3 regions of the Oceanospirillum sp. genome follow, and region 3 is predicted to be linked to each of the others. Evidence: predicted binding sites of a transcription regulator. Region 3 holds the regulator's gene; each other region holds the start of a gene.

Region 1 (2,274 bases), on a different contig from region 3:
GTTCACAACGTTGCTCACGCGTATGGCAAAACCGCTACTTTCATGCCTAAGCCGGTTGTTGGTGATAACGGTTCCGGTATGCACGTTCACCTGTCTTACTGGAAAGACGGCGTAAACCAGTTCGCTGGTGACCAGTACGCTGGCCTGTCTGAGTCTGCTCTTTTCGCTATCGGCGGTATTATCAAGCACGCTAAAGCACTGAACGCTTTCTGTAACCCAGGCACCAACTCTTACAAGCGTCTGGTTCCAGGCTTCGAAGCGCCTGTTATGCTGGCTTACTCTGCCCGTAACCGTTCGGCTTCTCTGCGTATTCCTTACACTTCCAGCCCTAAAGCTAAGCGTGTTGAGGCTCGTTTCCCTGATCCGATCGCTAACCCATACCTGGCGTTCTCAGCGCTGCTGATGGCTGCTCTGGACGGTGTTCAGAACAAGATCCACCCTGGCGACCCAGCGGATAAAGATCTGTACGATCTGCCAGCTGAAGAAGCTGCAGCGATTCCAACAGTTGCCTCTTCTCTGGAAGAAGCACTGGCATGTCTGGATGCAGACCGTGAGTTCCTGACTAAGGGCGGCGTATTCACTGATGACATGATCGATGCATACATCGAACTGAAGAATGAAGATGTAGCACGTGTAAACATGACAACTCACCCAATCGAGTTCGATCTGTACTACAGCGTGTAAGCTGATTGATTACCAGCTGACAAACTTCCGCTCTTCAATGAAGAGACTTAACCCCTGCCACGGCAGGGGTTTTTTTATGCCTGAAAAACCATACGCACCAAAAAAGTGCGCCAATCGTAAAGACTGATGGTCAGAAAATACCAGTCATCACCTGAAGCAGAGCCGATCCAAAAAAGTATCGCGAATAAAACACCGCTCAGAGAAATAAAACGCCCAAGAACAGGTCAGGCAAAACACACAGAAAGCACAACTATGCACTATAGTTGTGCGCAGAGATTATGAATCGACATAACAACAACACCAGAAACTCATGGTGATCGCCCCAAAAGGCGCATTCCTATCGCAACAGTCTCTTTTTTCAGAAACTTTTTCTTACTGGTGCGTTTTTTGCTGTGTCATAGAGACCACAGATGCACCCGACCAACGCCCCGGAGGTTCAGGCGTGAGCAAAACCGATAACCACAAGCTACTGCTGGATAACCTCAGCACCGCCATCATTCAGGTAGATCATAAGCTTTGCTTAACCTACCTCAATCCTGCAGCTGAAATGCTATTCGCGTGCGGTGCCAGTCGGGCTATCGGTCTGCCTGTTGATCAGCTCTTCTTTGAAAATGACAGCACTCCGGATGCCTGGAAACAGGCTGCTGATGCAGGCCACCCTTTTACCAAGAGGGAGAGCCAGATCGTACTGCCCAACGGTACTCAGAATATTGTTGATTATACCGTCAGCCCTGTACTGACTCCGCAGGGCTATTGTCTGGTGGTTGAGCTGCAACCCCGGGATCGCTTATTAAAAATCAGTAAAGAAGAAGAGTTACTGGCTCAACAGGAAACACTACGAACCCTGGTTCGTGGGATGGCCCATGAGATCAAAAACCCTCTTGGTGGTATCCGGGGGGCGGCGCAACTCTTAGAGCGGGAACTGCCGAACGAAGGGCTTAAAGACTATACCGAAGTGATCATCAGCGAAGCAGACCGACTGAGAAATCTGGTGGATCGCATGCTGGGGCCGCGAAAGGTGCCAAACCTGAGTCAGTTGAATATTCACAAAGTCCTGGAGCATGTCTGTGCCCTGATCGCTGCCGAGTCCGATGGCAGCATTCAGATGGTTCGGGATTATGACCCCAGTCTGCCTGATCTGATTGGCGATCAGGAGCAACTGATTCAGGCCACTCTCAACATCGTCCGTAATGCGATGCAGGTGCTGGAAGAAACAGATCAACCACAAAAGCGCATCATTTTCCGCACCCGCGCCAAACGTCAGTTTACTTTAGGTGCGGAGCGCCACCGCCTGCTGTGTCAGGTTGAGATTATTGATAACGGCCCCGGCATACCACCGGAGCTGTTGGAAACACTCTTTTATCCTCTGGTGACCGGTCGTGCCGAAGGCACCGGCCTGGGGCTTTCCATTGCCCAAACGATTCTGCATCAGCACCACGGACTGATCGAATGCGAATCGACACCCGGAGAAACTCTTTTCAGACTTTTGATTCCGTTGGAGCCGAAAAATGACCAAACCCTATAACGTATGGATTGTCGACGATGACCGCTCTATCCGCTGGGTACTGGAACGCTCGATGGAGCAAGAAG
Region 2 (2,274 bases), on a different contig from region 3:
ACTTCAGCCTCTGTTTGATAAGTTTGCCCGTCTGCGCCGCCACTTTGAAAAAGAAAACCTGCTGCGTACCAGTCGTTATCAGCTGGATGACATTATTGGTCAGTCCCCTCAGATCACCCAGATGAAACGTCAGGCGCAACGGGCGGCACAACTGGATACCACCCTGCTGTTGCTGGGTGAAACCGGCACCGGTAAAGAGCTGTTAGCCCAGGGGATTCATCAGGCATCTCCCCGACATAACGCCCCATTTGTCGGTATTAATATGGCCGCACTGCCGGAACCTCTGGCAGAAGCTGAACTATTCGGCACAGCAGCCGGAGCCTACACAGGAGCAGATCGCAAAGGGCGGATCGGCAAAATCCAGCTGGCGGATGGCGGCACCCTGTTTCTGGATGAGATTGCAGAGATGCCCCTGGCGATGCAGGCCAAGCTGTTGCGGGTTCTTCAGGAGCGGGAAGTAGAAGCGCTGGGGTCGAACCGACTGATCAGTGTTGATGTGCGTATTATCGCCGCCACCTCAAAGAATCTGGCAGAACTGGTGGAACTGGGACAGTTTCGTGCTGACCTTTATTACCGGCTGCATGTTCTGCCGATTCATCTGCCGCCCCTGCGCCAGCGTCAGGGAGATATCGCTCTGCTGGCTCAGCACCTGCTGGCGGATATTCAGAAACAAACCCACCTGCCGGAACTCCAGCTGTCGGACTCCGCCCTTCACTGGCTGAACCGCTACCACTGGCCCGGCAATGTACGGGAGCTTCGCAATCGCTTAGAACGTGCCTGTGTGATGGCTGAAGGCGAGCAGATCAATCCACAGGATTTGGGTTCCGATGACCCGATCTCAACGCTCAACCAGCTGAATCCGGCCTCAGCCGATCCGGCTGAACAGAGCACAGTTCCGATGCCAGATTCAAAACCAGCCCCAACCGACCTGAAGACTCTGCAGCAACGTCATGAATGTCAGCTATTAGAGCAGGCACTGCAGCAACATCAGGGCAACCGTACCGCAGCAGCGAAAAGTCTGGGTATCTCAAGGGCTACCTTTTATAACCACCTGAAACGGTGCCAGCAAAACAAGAAAATGTCTGAAAAATAAGAAACTGTCTAACCTTGTGGACACCCCTGGCAATTATTAGACAAAAAATCGTACAGCCCTCAGCCACCAAATCACCTAACCATTTGTTTTTAAAGGACTTTATCAAGCTGGCTCAAACCTTGTAATAGCTGACTCCAGATCTGGCTCAGAAAGAGCCTGCTTTTTTACTTTTCAAAATTGAAAAACAAAAACAATCTGAGAGTTATCACAATGGATAAGTTAATCAGCGCCCAACAGGCGGCCCAACTCATCGACGACAATGCCACAATCGCCACCGGCGGCTTTATCGGCATCGGTTTTGCCGAAACACTGGCCAAGGCGGTTGAGCAGCGATTTCTGGAAACCGGACACCCCAACAACCTGTCTCTGGTTTATGCCGCCGGTCAGGGTGATGCTCAAACCCGGGGTCTCAATCACTTTGCCCGCAAAGGTCTGGTGAAGAAGGTGTTAGGCGGACACTGGGGACTGGCGCCGGGACTAGGCCGTATGGCGATGAATAACGAGATTGCCGCCTACAATCTGCCTCAGGGGGTTATCTGTCATCTGTATCGAGATATCGCAGCAGGCAAACCCGGCACTCTGACCCGCGTTGGCCTGCACACCTTTGTCGACCCCCGACAGGATGGCGGCAAGGTGAATCAGGTCAGCGAAGAAGATCATGTACAGCTGATGCCGATTAATGGCGAGGACTACCTGTTCTATAAAAGCTTCCCGCTGGATGTGGCGCTGCTTCGCGGCACTACGGCAGATGCTGAAGGTAATATCTCCATGGAGCGGGAAGCCCTGCCCCTTGATGGTCTTGCTATCGCTCAGGCGGTGCATAACAGCGGCGGCAAAGTCTTTGTGCAGGTGGAACGTCTGACCGAACAACATCAGCTGACACCGGATCGGGTGCGTATTCCGGCAAGCCTAGTGGATTACGTTATTGTTGCCCCGGCGAAAGATCATCCGCAAACCTTTGCTGAGAGCTATAACCCCGCCTACACCGGCGAAATCCGCGTACCTCAGACACAGGTCAATCCGGTCGAACTGGATGCCCGTAAGGTGATCGGCCGTCGTGCGCTGCTTGAGCTGAAAAAAGGCGGTGTGATCAATCTGGGCATCGGCATGCCGGAAATGGTGTCACAGGTGGCAGCCGAAGAAGGCCTGCTCAGCAGTTTCACCCTCAGCGTTGAACCCGG
Region 3 (2,274 bases):
CCGCAAAGAGCTCAGTAAAAAAGAGCGTAAAGAACACCTCGAACGCCTGTTAAATGAGTTCAGCATTACACACATCAGGAAAAGCCTGGGTATGAGTCTTTCCGGTGGTGAACGCCGCCGTGTTGAAATTGCCCGAGCACTGGCGACTGAGCCCTCTTTTATTCTGCTTGATGAGCCTTTTGCCGGGGTTGACCCTATTTCAGTGAACGAAATTAAGTCGATCATTCGCCAGCTGAAAGCGCGAAATATCGGAGTACTGATCACGGATCACAATGTCCGGGAAACCTTGGATATCTGTGAAAAAGCCTATATCGTCAGTGCAGGGCAGATTATCGCTGAAGGCGATGCCGCCAACATCATGGACAACCAGCAGGTACGGGATGTCTATCTCGGCCATGAGTTCAAGTTATAACCACTTTGGGAATAAGCCGTAATCTATGAAACCGGCCTTACAGCTTAAAATTGGTCAGAGTCTGACCATGACACCTCAACTGCAGCAGGCGATACGCCTGTTGCAGCTATCGACTCTCGATTTACAGCAGGAGATTCAGGAAGCCCTTGAATCTAATCCTATGCTGGAGCTTGAAGACGAGTTTAATTCAGCAAATGATGCCACTGAAGCAAACTCAGATTCCGAGAGCAACAAAGAGGACCAGAGCAAATCCGAAAGTGAATCTGCCAGCAGTAATGAAAGTCAGGATGCTGAGCTGGAAAACTATACCGCAACAGCGGAAGACAGCTGGCAGGATTCGATCCCTGAAGACCTACCAGTGGACAGTGGCTGGGATGATGTCTATCAGGAAAGCCTCTATACTCAATCATCAGCCCCAAGTGATGATGACGGTTCCTATCTTGAGCAGCGCGGCATCATCACAGAAACGCTGCAGGACCATCTGCTCTGGCAATTAAACCTGTCAGGCCTGCCGGAATGCGATCGGCTGATCGCAGAAGCGATCATCGACAGTATTGATCCTGATGGCTACCTCTCGTCCCCGATCGAAGAGATCTATGAAGGCCTGCAAAGCCGACCTGAGTTCCAGAATAAAGAATACGAGCTTGAGATAGAGGACGTTCAGGCCGTTCAGGGATATATTCAGCACCTTGATCCGATTGGTTGTGCCGTTAAAGACCTGCAGGAGTGCCTGCTCGTTCAGCTGGAGCCTCTGGATGCTAACGCCTTCCTGCTGGAAAAAACCCGTAAACTGATCACCCTGCATCTCGACCTTCTGGGTAGTCGTGATTTCGCACAGCTTATGCGTCGTCTGAGAGTTAAAGAACCTGAGCTTCAGGATATCATTGAGCTGATCCGTAGCCTGAACCCTAAACCTGGGTCTTCTATTTCGACAGAACATGCTGAGTACATTGCACCGGATCTTTTTGTTACCCGTGAAGAGGATCACTGGAAAGTCGACCTGAACCCGGATATAGCCCCCAAAATTCGTATTCATGGTGCTTATTCTGGTCTGATCAAGCGGGCCGACAACAGCCGGGATAACACCTTTATGAAAAACCAGCTTCAGGAAGCACGCTGGTTCCTGAAGAGTCTTCATAGCCGCAACGAGACATTACTCAAGGTTGGCATTGAGATTGTGAAGCGCCAGCAGGCATTTCTTGAAATTGGTGAAGAAGGCATGAAACCACTGGTCCTGCATGACATTGCAGATGCCATCGGCATGCATGAATCCACCATCTCCCGGGTAACGACGCAGAAATATATCCATACCCCCCGGGGTATTTTTGAACTTAAGTACTTTTTCTCCAGTCATGTCGGTACTACCGCAGGTGGTGAAGCATCCTCGACCGCAATTCGGGCTATGATTAAGAAAATGATTGCCGATGAACCACCGAGGAAACCTTTCAGCGACAGTAAGTTGGCCAATATGTTGGCTGAGCAGGGAATTAAGGTCGCCAGACGGACCGTCGCCAAGTACCGCGAAGCGATGAATATCCCCCCGTCGAACGAACGTAAGAAATTGATTTAAAATCAATTTAGAAAAAACGCTTTGCAAATACCTGAAAAACGATACAATCAAAATTGCAAGACCGCGAATAATAAGGAGCTATTTATGCAATTGAATATTACCGGTCAACACCTGGAATTAACTGAAGCTCTGCAAGAGTACGTTTCTACCAAGTTTGAGCGTCTTGAGCGTCACGTTGATAACATCACTAACGTACAGGTTGTTCTCAAGCTGGAAAAAGAGCGTCAGATTGCTGAAGCAACTCTGCACGTAGCCGGCGCAGATCTGCATGCCACCGCAGAAGCTGAAGATA

Evidence for each region. The regulator sigma-54, encoded in region 3, starts transcription at its own class of promoters, with help from an activator protein. The targets are predictions, from matches to a motif close to TGGCACNNNNNTTGCTNT.
Region 1: a site for sigma-54 is predicted at 1,061-1,078, ahead of glnL (nitrogen regulation protein NR(II)). Genes of this name have one in related genera too.
Region 2: a site for sigma-54 is predicted at 1,202-1,219, ahead of AC4GL5_RS03885 (acyl CoA:acetate/3-ketoacid CoA transferase). Genes of this name have one in related genera too.

Annotation. Positions count from the first base shown of each region.
Region 1 is NZ_CEYNZH010000001.1:57,888-60,161, reverse strand. It holds gene glnA (glutamate--ammonia ligase) at 1-684, shown strand, start outside; gene glnL (nitrogen regulation protein NR(II)) at 1,127-2,209, shown strand; gene glnG (nitrogen regulation protein NR(I)) at 2,193-2,274, shown strand, end outside.
Region 2 is NZ_CEYNZH010000005.1:75,116-77,389, reverse strand. It holds gene AC4GL5_RS03890 (sigma-54 interaction domain-containing protein) at 1-1,093, shown strand, start outside; gene AC4GL5_RS03885 (acyl CoA:acetate/3-ketoacid CoA transferase) at 1,304-2,274, shown strand, end outside.
Region 3 is NZ_CEYNZH010000010.1:65,573-67,846, forward strand. It holds gene lptB (LPS export ABC transporter ATP-binding protein) at 1-412, shown strand, start outside; gene AC4GL5_RS06685 (RNA polymerase factor sigma-54) at 438-1,982, shown strand; gene hpf (ribosome hibernation promoting factor) at 2,067-2,274, shown strand, end outside.